3 regions of the Pseudomonas sp. X10 genome follow, and region 1 is predicted to be linked to each of the others. Evidence: riboswitches for the same ligand, from Rfam matches in the RefSeq annotation. Region 1 holds a riboswitch; each other region holds the start of a gene.
What was found. Region 1 has a riboswitch for cobalamin ahead of ACYU03_RS12870 (ABC transporter ATP-binding protein). Riboswitches for the same ligand answer to the same signal wherever they lie in the genome.

Region 1 (4,712 bases):
CGGCCATCTGCTCGTACCCTGGACCACCTCCCACTACAACGCCAAGTACGAGATCGACCCACTCAACCTGTCCTCCAGCTTCGATACCCCCGAGGTCGAGCAACGGGTCTCGGTCATGTCTGGCAGCGGCTATCTGCTGCGCTTCCCGGTGACCCGCGTGGCCGCAGCCACCGTCGTCCTCCACGACGCCACCGGCAAGGCTCTGCCAGTGGGCGCCGCGGTCCAGGGTGACAATGGCCAGAGCGGTTACGTCGGCTGGGATGGACTGCTCTACCTGGAGCGTCTGCGCACGCACAACCAGCTGCGCGTGGAGTTGCCCGAGGGCGGCACCTGTCGCGCCGCCTTCGACTTCGACAGCCAGGCCGACGAAATCGCCTGGATCGGCCCGGTGATCTGCCGCTGAGCCGGACGGATAGCCCCATCAGGAGTACCCCATGACCCTACGTACACTCCCCTTGCCGTTCATGGCATTGCTGTTCTGCTTGTTGTTGCAAGTACCTGGCGCGGAGGCCGGGAAGCGCTGCGGACCCTATGCCGGTGGGCTGTTGGTTTCCCTCGGCAGCGCGGGTGCTCTCGACGCCACGGCCAGTCCCATTGGGGTGGAAGCCCCGGGTGGGTTGTATTGCAACAGGGATGGGTTCTCGCTCTACGGCAAGGACTGGGTACGGGTACAACTGGAGAACGACGGTGGCGGCCGGTTGGTCAACTCTGCCACCGGCGACAGCATCCCCTTCACCATCTTTTCCTCTAACGACGGGCAACCGCTGACGGTAGGCCAGCCTTACGAACTGACCCAGTTCCGCTGGATTGGTAGCAACGCCGAGGCGCTCGACTTCCCGCTGTACTTCCGTACCGTACCGCCACTGAGCAGCCTGCCGGCAGGTACCTACACCGCCAATGTGCAGACGCGCTGGTTCTGGCAGATCTGCCCTGGCCTGCAGACCCTGCAAGCCTGCCTGGCCTGGGGCGGCTGGGATCGCAGCAAAGGATTGATAGGCCTTTGCCTCACCGGTTGCTCGGGGGTTATCAACTGGGGAAGCGGCGAGGTTGCCACGCTGGTGCTCCGGCTGATAGTGACCAAACAGTGCGAAATGGTGACGCCAGACCTGAACTTCGGCACTGCCGCCTTGGCCAGTGCCTTTTCCCCGGCGCTCGGCCTGGTGCAGGTTCGCTGCAGTAAGAACGCCAGCTACAGCGTCGGCATGAGCATGGGTAGCAATTCCGATGCAGGGGTACGACGCATGCGCAACGGCAATCGGTACCTGGCCTACGAGCTGTACAAGAAGCGTACAGGCAACGAGCGCTGGGGCGCACAAGGCAGCGAGCGCCGCGCCAGCAGCGACGCGGACTTCAATGCCAACCTCCTGGACGGCACGACGCCGCAGATATTCACCTATCGCGCCGAGGTACTGCAGGGGCAGCCGACTCCGCCCGCCGGGACCTATACCGACGCTGTCCAGGTCGACGTCAAGTTCTAACCACCGGGCAGGCCCGCGATTGACTCCCCCCCGCATAAATGCTCAGATGCGCCCCTGTTTCAGGTGTCCCCTGCCGCCGCGCAGGGGATTAAACGGGAAGCCGGTGCGTCGCCTCATGCGACCAGTCCGGCGCTGCCCCCGCAACGGTAAGCGAGCGATGCATTCGACAGACCACTGTGCCTGAGGGCACGGGAAGGTGGATGCCTCACGACCCTCGCAAGCCCGGAGACCGGCCTGGCACACCAGTTGGCAACACCCGCGGTGGGCGGGCGCGGGCCGGTCTTCGTGGCAGCGCCCTGCCCGCGATTCCTCCATGCGCCGTTCCATCGAGGTTCATTCAATCCGGAATGGTCGCAAACCCATGCTTGATCCCACCTTGCGCATCCAGGGCCTGAACTGGGCGCCGCGCCAGGGCCAGCCCTTGTTGCTCGATGGCATAGAGCTGCAGGTCGATCCCGGCGAATTCGTCGGCCTGATCGGTCCCAACGGCAGCGGCAAGACCAGCCTGCTGCGCTGCGCCTACCGCTTCAGCCAGCCGGACAGCGGTTCGGTGCTGCTTGAGGGTCAGGACATTTGGCGGCAGACACCGCGCTGGGTCGCCCAGCGCATCGCAGTGATGCTCCAGGAGTTTCCCCAGGACTTCGGCCTGACCGTCACCGATGTGGTCGCCATGGGCCGCACGCCGCACCTGGGCTGGTTCGAGGGCGACCGTGAGCAGGCATTGACCGACACCACCCTGCAGCAACTGGGCCTGGCCAGTCTCGCCCAGCACACCTTCGCCACCTTGTCCGGGGGCGAGAAGCAACGGGTGTTGCTGGCCCGGGCATTGGTGCAGCAACCGCGCCTGCTGATTCTCGACGAACCCACCAACCACCTTGACCCGCGCTACCAGCTGTCACTGCTGGAGCACTTGCGCGGCGCCGGGTTGAGCATCCTGGCCAGCTTCCACGACCTCAACCTGGCGGCGGCCTTCTGTGACCGCCTGTACGTGATCGAAGGCGGGCGGATCATCGCCAGCGGCACGCCGGCGCAGGTCTTGACCGAACAACGCCTGGCGCAGGTCTTCGGAATCCACGCCCTGGTCGACCGCCATCCACTGGCCCACCATCCACGCATTACCTGGATCAGCCCCACATGAAGCCTTACCTGGCCTGCCTGGCCCTGTTGGCCGCGCTGCCCTGCAGCGCGGCCGGCAATGACTTTCCGTTGACGGTGAGCAGTTGCGAACGCAGCGTCACCTTCGACCACCCGCCCCAACGCGCAGTCAGCCATGACGTCAACATGACCGGCATGTTGCTTGCCTTGGGCCTGCGCGAACGCATGGTCGGCTACACCGGCATCAGCGGCTGGAAGAGCCTCGACCCGGCCATGCGCCAAGCCCTCGCCGGCCTGCCTGAACTGGCATCGCGCTACCCTTCGCTGGAGAACCTGCTGGACGTCGATGCCGACTTCTTCTTCGCCGGCTGGAGCTACGGCATGCGCATCGGCGGCCCGGTCACCCCGCAGACCCTGGCGCCCTTCGGTATTCCCGTGTACGAGCTGAGCGAGTCCTGTTCGCGGATCATGGCCCAGCGTGAGGCGAGTCTCGAAGACCTGTATAAGGATCTCGACAGCCTCGGGCGGATCTTCGATGTGCGCGACCGCTCCACAGCCCTCGTCAGCCAGATGCGGGAGCGCATCGCCAAGGTCACAGACCGGACCGCCGCCCTCGCCGAGCATCCCAGCGTGTTCCTCTACGACAGCGGCGAAGACCGTCCCACCACCTCCGGCAGGCTGGGCATGCCGCAGGCGCTGATCGAGGCGGCGGGTGGCCGCAATATCATGGACGACGTCGTGGCCAGTTGGACCGAGGTCAACTGGGAAAGCGTGGTGGAACGCAACCCCCAGGTCATCGTGATCGTCGACTACGGCCCGACGACCTGGCAGCACAAACGCGACTTCCTCCTGCAGCACCCGGCCCTAGGCAGTATCGATGCTATTCGCCAGCAGCGCTTCGTGGTGCTCTCCTACCTCGCGGTCACGCCTTCGCTCGATAACGCCGCAGCCATCGAGACACTCGCCGCCGCGTTGCACCCACGGCTGTTCGCCGAGGCCGGCCGGTGACGCCGGTCCGCAGCCTCGGCGGCTATCGCGCCCTGCTCGGGGCATTGCTTGGCCTGCTGTTGCTCTCGTGCTTGCTGTCCCTGGGCTTTGGCGCGGCGCAGGTGCCCTTGGCCAAGGTAATGGGGATCGTCTTGCAGCAGTTCGACTTGACTGGCGCAGGCGACTGGAGCCGGGGCCAGGCACAGATCGTCTGGCAGATCCGCGCCCCCCGTGTCCTGCTCGGAGCCCTGGTGGGGGCTGGCCTGGCGCTGGTCGGCGGCGCCTTGCAGGCGGTGACGCGCAACCCACTGGCTGACCCACACCTGCTCGGCGTCAGCTCCGGCGCGGTGCTGGGCGCCGTGGTGGTTGTGCTGTTCCTGGGGGAATTCGCGGGTGTCTTCAGCCTGCCCGCCGCCGCCTTCATCGGTGCCCTGGGCAGCATGCTGCTGGTGCTCGGCATCGCCAGCCGACACGGCAGGCTGGAAAGCGAGCGGTTGCTGCTGGCGGGTGTGGCGGTCTCCTTCGTTATCATGGCCCTGGCCAACCTGCTGCTCTACACCGGCGATCAGCACGCGGTGAACGCCGTGATGTTCTGGATGCTCGGTGGCCTGGGATTGGCGCAATGGCGGCTGCTCTGGCTACCCGCCATTTGTGTGTTGGTGGGGTTCGTCGTGCTGATGAGCCTGGCCCGCGCCCTCAATGCCCTGATGAGCGGCGAGCAGACCGCTGTCAGCCTGGGGTTCAACACCCGCCATGTGCGCTGGCAGGTGTTCGTCAGCACCTCCCTGCTGACCGGCGTATTGGTCTCGCTGTCTGGCGCGATTGGCTTCGTCGGCCTGATGCTGCCGCACATGGCGCGCCGCCTGGTAGGTGCCGAGCACCGGCGACTGTTGCCGGTGAGCGCGCTGCTCGGTGCGTTGTTCATGGTCTGGGTGGATGTGGCGGCGCGCACCTTGATCGCCCCCCAAGACCTGCCCATCGGCATCGCCACCGCCGCCATCGGCGGCCTGTTCTTCATTCTGCTGCTGCGCCGGAGGCCTTGAAATGACCTACAGCCGCGTACTCTTCGTTGGTCCTGACCTTGCCGAGGGCTCGTCCGCCCAGGCCTTCCGCCTGCACCTGCAAACCCTGCGCGGCCCGCAGGTGCTTGCC
Region 2 (4,712 bases), 180 kb from region 1:
GTCATTAGGAGAACTCCTTTTCGGAATGTGGTCCGTTTCCTGTATTACTCAGGAACAGTTCGGCGCTGGATGAGCGGGCGGCGCGCGAACAATACGTCGAATCCTGGCGTTTTAGTACAGGGAGTATAGGGGTGTTGAAAAAACAAGGACGGCCTGTTGAAAAGGCCTACAGGCATGGCTGTCTTTGAGGAGGGTGTTGCTGCTATGAGCGAGGGAACGGCGAGTATACGCAGGCTCAGGCCGCTGATGGGCCTGTGAGCGTGGTGCTTACAGGCGCAGTATCAGGGGCTTGCCCAGGTCAGGTGTTCGAACGCATGCCGTGGCAACCTTCATGAGCCTTGAGAATACGTTCGGTGGATGCTGGATTGCGCGCCAGGGCCGCACCGACGCGGGCCGGACGAGCGACCAGGGTGCCTGCGCAGTTCGGGCAATGCCCTTTGAACTGGCTGTCATTGCAAGCGCGGCAGAAGGTGCACTCGAACGAGCAGATCAGGACATCCGGGCTGTCTCCCGGCAGATCGGTGCCACAGCATTCACAGTTAGGGCGTAGCTCAAGCATGGCGGGGGCCTCGGGTGGAGAGGGACTGTCGAGTCTGCAACTGCCAGGGCTGGGCTGGCAAGCTCGCCTGCTCAGGGCCGATAGAGGTGGGCATGGCCAGCGCGGTACAGCGCCGACTCGGCGAAGGGCGCATCGCCCAGCACATGGCCGACCAGAATCAGCGCGGTGCGGCGAAAGCCCTTTTCCCGGGCGCGTTCGACGATGTCCTGCAGGGTGCCCTGTACCCAGTCCTGATCCGGCCAGGTGGCACGATGGATCACGGCGATCGGGCAGTCGGTACCGTAATGGGGCAGTAGGTCCGCAACGATCTTGTCCAGGTGCTTGACCCCCAGGTGGATGGCCAGGGTGCAGCGGTGGCGTGCGAGGTCGGCCAACTGTTCGCCAGCCGGCATCGGCGAGCTATCGCCATAACGCGTGAGGATCACGGTCTGCGCCACGTCGGGTAGGGTCAGCTCGCAGCCGAGCAGGGCCGCGCTGGCGGCCGTGGCAGTAACGCCGGGGATGATCTGGTAGTCGATGTCGAGCTCGCGCAAGTGGCGGATCTGCTCGCCGATGGCGCCATACAGGCTCGGGTCGCCACTGTGGACACGGGCGACGTCCAAGCCTTTTGCATGGGCGTCACGGATGGCTGCGATGATTTGTTCCAGGTGCAGTTCGGCACTGTTGATCACGGTCCGGGCCGTATGGCCCTCGAGCACGGCGGCCGGGACCAGCGAGCCAGCATAGATGATCACCGGGCATTGGCGGATCAGGCGTTGGCCTTTGACCGTGATCAGCTCCGGGTCGCCGGGGCCTGCGCCGATGAAATAGACCGTCATGGGGAATCCTTGCTGGGTAAAACGGCGATTATCCGTCAAACCCGGTGCCGCAGGCCAATGCCAGGGTCGCCTGGCCCTGTACGCGGCGAGGAACCTGCAAGATGGCATGGCCTTCATGGCGGGTGGCCATGGCCAGCGCCGCGCTTTCGGCGACGCCCCAGCAACCGCTGTGTCGCCAGGCCGTGGTGGAGCGGTGGCTCAACCGCGCTTCGAAGTGGGCCAGTTGCGCGGCGCTGAAGAATACCAGGGGCAGGCCGAGTTCATCGGCCAGTTGCCGTAACCCGACCTCATCCGACTTCAGGTCGATACTGGCCAGGCCCTTGAGCGCTGCCAGGGGCAAGCCATGGGTGTCAAGGGCCTGATGGAGCAGGTCGCCCAGCTCGCTGGCCGGGCAACCACGGCGGCAGCCGATGCCAGCGTACAGGGCCGGGCTGCAGCCTGCTGTGCGCATCAGGCGTGGTTGCCACGCCGGTACAGCCAGGCGGTGATCAGGCCGAGGGCTACCCAGAAGGCCGCGTTGGTCAGCCAGGAGGCGATCACGAACTGCTTGCCGAGGGCCTCGGGAGCCAGGCTTTCATGCACCTCGGGCTGCGGGGCGCCGATCAGGTGGGGCACGACCAACAGCGCTGCGCCAAGTACCTTGAACAGCCAGTGATGGGCAAACACCAGCAGTGCTAGGCCCACGGCCGTGGCGGCGGCGGTAGCGATCCACCAGCCCTGGCGCTGGCCTAGGTCGGCAGCAGCGGTGCCTGGCAGCTCCGGCGGCAAGCCCAAGGTCGGCGCCAGGCAGAACACGGCGAAGCCCGCCAGGCCCCAGAGCGCGCCAGTGGTGACCCGGCCTGGTTCGCGCAGGCTATAGAGGGCGGCGAGGATCAGGGCGAAGCCGACCGCGACCACCAGGTTGCCACCGGTGGTGGAAAGCAGGCGCTGCCAGCCATCTTCCGGCGCCCAGACCTCGTCGTCGTGCTCATGGGCGGCAACGGCTTCGCCGCCATGCTCGTGGTGCTCGCCGGCGGGGGCCGCGCTTTCATAGGTTTCCGCCTGGAGGATCAGTGGAGTGACCCAAAGGCTCTGCAACAGGGTCAGTAACAGGGCGGCGAGTAGTCCGCTGAAGCCGGCGGTACGGGCAATGCGCTTGATCATGCGGGCGTACTCAGTGGCAAGGGAAGGCGGCGCTGTGGCGGGTGTCGTGAGCGGCATTGTGCACCGCGTCGATGTGCGAGAAACCGGCGAAGTAGATCAGGCACAGGCCCAGCAGGCTGGCACCGGCGGCGATCAGTACACGCTGGCTGAGGCTGGCGGGGGTGGCGACGCTGTGCTTGGCGGTCGTGATGGGCATGACGCTTTCCTCTTGCTTGTTTAGGGGCAACAGGCAAGCGCGACGAAACCCCGGACGCGGCCCGCCGGGGTTTGCGACAACGCCCGCCCACCGCGGGGTGTTCAATCGACGACAGGCCGGTCTCCGGGCTGACGAGGACAGGGCAGTGGACGCACTGTCAGAGGCGTCACCTTCCCATGCCATACGACGGGCGCAGTGGTCTTGACGCTTTTCTCGCTTACCGTTGCGGGGGCAGCACCGGCTTTGTCCGGCCCGGTCAGGGCCTGCGACGCACCGGTTTCCCGTTTCACCCCCGAAGGGGCACCTGAACGCAGGTTGCTAGCAAATCACGGGGCCGTTTCCCCGTCAATCACAGGCAGCGGTTGACCGCCTGCAGGGCACTGCGTAGCCTAGCCGCTTCGAGGTTCTTCGCAATGGCATCCGTGCCAGGCGAAGCTAAGACGGGAACGCGGTGAAGCCGCGGCTGCCCCCGCAACTGTAAGCACTGAAAGGAACGACACAGCCACTGCGCCGAGGCGCGGGAAGGCGTCGTCCGACCCGGCCGAGGCCGGCAAGGTGCAAGCCAGGAGACCTGCCTCGTTCCGATTTCGACTTTCAACCGGGCGGGGTGATCCGGTGGCGAACGCGCCCAGGCCTTGTCCGGCTGGCGGTCCTCGTCCTGCATGCCCGCCATCCTGCCAAGGGCATCGACATGAAAACACTGGCCAAGCTCCCCGTCACCATCGTTACCGGCTTCCTCGGCTCGGGCAAGACCACCTTGCTCCGGCACATGCTCGACAACGCCCAAGGGCGGCGCATTGCCGTCATCGTCAATGAGTTCGGCGAGCTGGGCATCGACGGTGAGATCCTCAAGCAGTGCAGCATCGGCTGTACCGAGGAAGAGGCCAGCGGCCGCGTCTACGAACTGGCCAATGGCTGCCTGTGCTGCACCGTGCAGGAAGAGTTCTTCCCGGTGATGCGCGAGCTGGTCGCACGCCGTGGCGACCTGGACCACATCCTTATCGAGACCAGCGGCCTGGCCCTGCCCAAGCCGTTGGTGCAAGCCTTCCAATGGCCGGAAATCCGCAACGCCTGCACCGTCGACGCGGTGATCACCGTGGTCGACAGCCCGGCCGTGGCCGCGGGCACCTTCGCTGCCTACCCCGAGCAGGTCGATGCCCAGCGCAAGCTCGACCCCAACCTTGACCATGAGTCGCCCCTGCACGAGCTGTTCGCCGACCAGTTGGCCAGCGCTGACCTGGTGGTGTTGAACAAGGCCGATCTGATCGCCGCCGACGGTCTTGCCAAGGTGCGCGCCGAAGTGCTCGAAGAGCTGCCGCCGGCAGTCAAGGTGATCGAAGCGAGCAGCGGCCGCCTGCCGTTGGAGGTCCTGTTGGGCGTGGGCGCCGAGTCAGAGGCGCACATCGATGGCCGCCGTACCCACCATGACAGCCATCACGACGGTGATGACCACGACGACCACGATCACGATGCCTTCGATTCGATCTCCATCGACCTGCCGGAAGCTGACGAAAGTCTGCTGCTCGATGCCCTGACCCAACTGGTGGTCGAATTCGGCATTCTGCGCGCCAAGGGTTTCGCCGCCATACCGGGTAAACCGATGCGCCTGCTGATCCAGGGCGTGGGCACGCGTTTCGACAAGCACTTCGACCGCGCCTGGCGCGCCGACGAGCCACGCGTCACGCGCCTGGTGCTGATTGGCCAGGAGCTAGACGCGGCGCAATTGGAAGCGCGCCTGCGCCAGGCCCTGGGCGCCTGATCCATGCACCTGCTGCGGACCCAGCCCGGCGGTTTCGTGCCGGACGACAGCATCGCCGACCTCGGCCAGACCCCCGCCGACCTGGTGATCCTCTGCAGCGGCGATTCGCACTTGGCGCTGCTGGCCGAAACTGCCCAGCAGTTGCCGGACGATTACCCCAGCCTGCGCCTGGCCAACCCGATGCAGGTGCAGAACCATGCCTCGGTCGACCTTTATGTCGATCAGGTATTGCGCCAC
Region 3 (4,712 bases), 2.0 Mb from region 1:
CCTGATCGAGCTGATCCGCGGCAAAAAAGTGATGGTGGGCGCCATCGACGTGGCCAACCACGCCATCGAAACCCCCGAGGAAGTGACCAATACCCTGCGCAAGGCCCTTCAGTTCGTCGACGCCGACAAGCTCTACCCGTGCACCAACTGCGGCATGGCTCCGCTGCCACGTAGCGTGACAAGAGGCAAGCTCAGTGCCCTGAGTGCAGGCGCGGAAATTGTCCGCAGAGAGCTCTCGAACTAGTGCTGAGCCTGACTCGAAGGTGGTAAACGCAGGCTCAGCTTGAGGTCAGCCCGAATACTCGGGCTGACTCGGGCCGTCTCCAGCACGTTCGAGCAGTACCTTATACCCAGGATCTACTATGTCATTCCCTAGTACTGCTATCGAGCCGTCGAGCTTCCGCGAAGCGCTTGGGCACTACGCCTCTGGCATCACGGTAATTACCTCGCACATGGACGACGAATCGATTGGCTTCACCTGCCAGTCGTTCTATAGCGTGTCGATGAGCCCGCCGCTGGTGTCATTCAGCGTAATGTCCAGTTCGGCTAGCTACCCTAAAATTCGTCAGGCAGGTCGATTCGCGGTCAACATCCTGTCGGGTGAACAGGTCAGCATTTCCAACCAGTTCGCTCGGCGAGGCACGGACAAGTGGTGTGGGGTCGAATGGCGGGAATCGCCGCTGGGGAATCCGATCATTGCCGGTAGCCTGCATTGGCTCGATTGCGAAATCCACGCTGAGCACGTAGCGGGCGATCACCTGATCGTCATTGGTGAAGTGAAAGCGTTGGACCTGCAGGAAGCTGCTGCTACGCAGCCCCTGCTGTATTTCAAAGGACAATATTGCAACCTCGCCGAGTTTGGCGCGGTTTGAGTGCTCACCCTCGCGGTCCTCTTTGATGTTTCATCGGCTGCTGCTTCGGTATCCCCTGAAGCATATTGCCGTGTTGGAGCCTGATCAGGGGTAAACCCTGAATGGAAAAGACGCCTGATGTTTCCATCAGGCGTCCTGGTTTTTCCTGGTTAGCTGGTCCGTCAGGACTGCAGCCTGGCGTTATGCCGGCTCCGGGGCGACAGGACTGGGCCTTGGGCCAGCCAGCCGAACACCAGGCCGAGGACGGTCCACAGCACTACGTGGATGCCGAGCGAGGCGATACGGAAGTTCCACAGCAACGAGGCGGAGAACTCTTTCGGTACCTCGTTGATGGTCGGGAACAGTTTGCCAGCTACCGACATGATCACGGTGTAAAGCACGATGGCCATGACCGCTGCAGTCCAGCCGCCGCTGCGGGCTAGCAGCTTGCGGAACAGGTTGACCGCTACCACCAACGCAGCGATCGACACTACCAGCATCAGGAAGAACAGCTTGGTGCGCTGCCCGATGGTTTCGGGATCACCGACCGCCGGCGGGTTGGCTGGATACTTCAGGGCGGGCACCAGGATCACGCTGATGAATGCCAGCACGGCAAGAATAGCCGCCAGCCCACGGGGGCCGATCCTCAGGCTTCCCATGCGACCCATGGCGAAGGCGAACACCAACGCGAAAATGCCGCCGATGGACACGCTGTAGACCACCATGCCTGTGAACAACCCGATGGTGCTCTGCACTTCCCGGCTGACCAACTCTTCTTCTTCGTCAGCGGCGCCATCGCCGTGATCATGGCTGTGCGTCATGGTTTCTTCGAAGGCGATGGCCTGGTCGACAGAGGGCTCACCGAACACCTTGGCGAAACCAAAGGCGAGGATGCCCGCCAACAGCCCGGCTAGCATGCCGCGCAGCAGGAGATTACCAATCATGTCGCGTTCCTCGGTCAGTGGCAGGGAAAGCCCAGCATGTGGCGGCCGTCGTGCACGAACTCATGCACATAGGCACCCGAGATCAGTGAGGTGGCACCTTGTTCTGCGCCGACGAAATAGATGGCCAGCAGCAGTAGCAGGCCAGCGAAAATCGCCCAGGGCAGGATTTCGCTCAGTGGCAGCGAGGGCAGCGACAAGTCGCTATCGGGGTAGTGGCAACGGTAGTGGCCATGCGAGGCTCCTGGAGAATGACGCGTTCGGTCAGGATGTTGTGGTTGTCGACAAAACTGGGGTCTGGCTCTCGGGTATCGATTACAGTGGCGCGACCGCACCGGGCTTTCACCGGCTTCCCAATTCGTAACAAAATAATACATTCCTGTTGCTAACTTCGCTCGTGAAGGTTGCTCCTGATGAAACGTATTCTGTTAAGGGTAGATCGTAGCGGGCCTGCCAGGACTTTTCGTTGGGGGCGTTGAAGTCGGACAACTGCACGGCGTTGCCGATGAAGATCGCGCCACGGGTGACATAGTCGAACGGTGTATTGCCATCCACCTGCTGCCAGCCGAGGCTGAAGGTATGCGGACCCTGGCTGTAGCGCGAAATGACGCTCCAGGTGGTGTTGTCGATGCGTCCGAAGAGGGCCTTGCCGGTGTCGGTGGTGCGATACAGGTTCAGGTCTAGGCTCAGGCTCCGTCGATCGTCCAGGGCATGGCTCAGCGCGATGCCGTGTACTTCCCGCAGGTGGAAGTGATCGCTGACATCGCCAACGCCGTGTGGCAGATCGCCTGACCAAGATTGCTGTTACGTGGTCGAACTTGCGTTGGTAACCCGCTGCAGATTGCTCGCTTGTTAGATGGCGTGAGTAGCCGGAACCGTTTGATTCAACATCACCGACGAGATGGTTCCTACAGGGTATTGCGCACCCTTGGAGGAGCCGGGTTGCGATATCGCCAAGCACACGCAGACAGCACATCCATGTGATAGGTATATGGGCACATCCATTTATATATGCCGGCCAAGCTCATGATCGGCGCCGCTCGTTTGCTGCTGCATGTGCAAAGGGCGAGTGTTTGAGTTACTTCGTCCCAGTCAATTAACTTCAGAAATTCCAGTCGCTTAATGGTGACTGGATTTCTTATGTCTCACGGTTTAGGAAACAGTGGTCATTTGCTCAGATTTTTTCAGGGGGAGTTCCAGGTTATCCTTCATGGAAGGGTTGCCATGGGCTAATACCAACAGCTGGATGTGTGATAGTGGATGTTTCACGTGTGTGGGGTTGTCACTGACTGCACAAAAAATAAAAGGGCACGGAATGTTTCCGTGCCCTTGCATATTAGTGAATGCCGACAGGTTTGTCGTTCTTGTCATAGCAGATCGGATGTTCGCAATATCCGCCAGCGTTTAGAACTTCCAGTTCATAAACCTCTGGGAGGTAGTGCTTAAGCTCCGCCTTAGTTACTTTATTTCCGTTGATAGTGCACTCGTCGTCCGCACGTGGGTTGCACCATGCTTCCTTTACTTCGATATTTTTTGTGGGTTTTGTCATGACGTTTTCTTCAGTCCGAGGGGTAACATCACTGGAAGAGCTAATCCCAATTTGCGCGTCAAGGCTATACGCTCCGACAGTGTCTTTTACAGTCGTTGAACTGATGCCGTGGTCGAGTAAAAATTCTTGCAGTGTTGTTCGTGCTTGCGCGTAGGTAACTTCTTTCCCTTTTTTGTGGGGACCACCATCCATGCGATAGGCAATCGGGTAGCCATCTTTGCTTTCATATATGTAGTAGTAAATGGACAGGGTAAAGCTGAGGTCTTGTCCGTACATGCCATAGGCGCCCGAGCCATTGGACGCACGACAGGTGCCACGCTGGCATGCGCCGCTTATCTGATTACTGAAGCTAATGTTACGCTGTTGTTGAGCGTCCCACCTGGTAATATTTCTAGGTAGGGTGTACCAAGTGCAGCGATAGAATTTAGCGCCATACTGATTTTTGGCTTCTGCGCAGGGAATTGCATAAGGTAAATCATTCATTGATTTTTCGTTGGGTAGCGTGCTTGGATATAGATACCCATAGTCAACATCCGCTTGAGCATTAAGCGAGAATAATAGTGGTAATAAGCCTGCTGTTTTCAGTATGCTTGATTTGGCTTTCATGTGCTTTGTCTGCGATGATTTGAGAAGGTTTATTTATTTTTTGTTTGCCCGTTTTTTATAGGCTACTTTGAGTTTTTTATTGACGTAATCTTTTACGATTTCATAGTCCGGGTCGTAAGTTGCGAGCGTATGGCCAACCCCCGCTGCTGCGGTCAATGTGGCAAGGGCCAATGTGGCGGGTGTAGATACCACGCTAAAGACTGCTCCTAGGGCTCCGCCTTGGATCAGGGATCCTTTAACATCTGTCCTGACTCGGCACTTCATGCCGAGGGCCTCTATCTTGGTTTCTACCAGCTTGATCCCTTCCATGAAATTTCCTCTGAGGCCGACTACCTCGAAGGACGATTTGCCTCTCACGAGACCTTCAATCTGCGCTTCATTCAGACCAGTTACGACGATCATGCTGCTTTGTGCTCCCTGCTTGGGATTTGAATTGGCGAGAAGGTCGAATATCAACCTTTAGGGTTGAGTATCGGCTCGCGAGGTCCTTCATGTCAACAGGTTGATGGCCAACCATTCAGGTTGCTCTGGAGGACGGCATGTCAAAAACCGATTCGAAGCAGTTGGCTGAGGTTGTGGGCCAAGCGATTGCGCGCCAACGAATGCGTTGTAAGTTGAGTCAGGAACAGGTCGCTGAGCGATTGGGGATCGGTAGTGAAGCCGTATCACGTATCGAGCGCGGGGTCGTTATGCCAAACGTGGAGCGTCTGGTTGAACTCGCTTCGGTTTTCGGCTGCGAGACAGCTGACCTACTGACCGAAGGTA

Region 2: another riboswitch for cobalamin. It lies ahead of ACYU03_RS11985 (CbtB domain-containing protein); the one in region 1 lies ahead of ACYU03_RS12870 (ABC transporter ATP-binding protein).
Region 3: another riboswitch for cobalamin. It lies ahead of ACYU03_RS21800 (CbtB domain-containing protein); the one in region 1 lies ahead of ACYU03_RS12870 (ABC transporter ATP-binding protein).

Annotation. Positions count from the first base shown of each region.
Region 1 is NZ_CM142677.1:2,796,718-2,801,429, reverse strand. Features, by position in the region: gene ACYU03_RS12880 (fimbria/pilus outer membrane usher protein) at 1-403, shown strand, start outside; gene ACYU03_RS12875 (Csu type fimbrial protein) at 435-1,478, shown strand; cobalamin riboswitch at 1,523-1,730, shown strand; gene ACYU03_RS12870 (ABC transporter ATP-binding protein) at 1,840-2,616, shown strand; gene ACYU03_RS12865 (ABC transporter substrate-binding protein) at 2,613-3,581, shown strand; gene ACYU03_RS12860 (FecCD family ABC transporter permease) at 3,578-4,603, shown strand; gene ACYU03_RS12855 ((2Fe-2S) ferredoxin domain-containing protein) at 4,605-4,712, shown strand, end outside.
Region 2 is NZ_CM142677.1:2,614,141-2,618,852, forward strand. Features, by position in the region: gene ACYU03_RS11960 (response regulator) at 1-5, opposite strand, end outside; gene ACYU03_RS11965 (DUF1272 domain-containing protein) at 299-559, opposite strand; gene cobM (precorrin-4 C(11)-methyltransferase) at 631-1,377, opposite strand; gene ACYU03_RS11975 (cobalamin biosynthesis protein) at 1,406-1,828, opposite strand; gene ACYU03_RS11980 (CbtA family protein) at 1,828-2,520, opposite strand; gene ACYU03_RS11985 (CbtB domain-containing protein) at 2,531-2,716, opposite strand; cobalamin riboswitch at 2,814-3,040, opposite strand; cobalamin riboswitch at 3,101-3,309, shown strand; gene cobW (cobalamin biosynthesis protein CobW) at 3,408-4,475, shown strand; gene cobN (cobaltochelatase subunit CobN) at 4,479-4,712, shown strand, end outside.
Region 3 is NZ_CM142677.1:4,761,800-4,766,511, reverse strand. Features, by position in the region: gene ACYU03_RS21815 (uroporphyrinogen decarboxylase/cobalamine-independent methonine synthase family protein) at 1-244, shown strand, start outside; gene ACYU03_RS21810 (flavin reductase family protein) at 363-872, shown strand; gene ACYU03_RS21805 (CbtA family protein) at 1,034-1,813, opposite strand; gene ACYU03_RS21800 (CbtB domain-containing protein) at 1,810-1,992, opposite strand; cobalamin riboswitch at 2,064-2,201, opposite strand; partial or broken gene ACYU03_RS21795 (OprD family outer membrane porin) at 2,186-2,521, opposite strand; gene ACYU03_RS21790 (hypothetical protein) at 3,129-3,947, opposite strand; gene ACYU03_RS21785 (hypothetical protein) at 3,981-4,349, opposite strand; gene ACYU03_RS21780 (helix-turn-helix domain-containing protein) at 4,487-4,712, shown strand, end outside.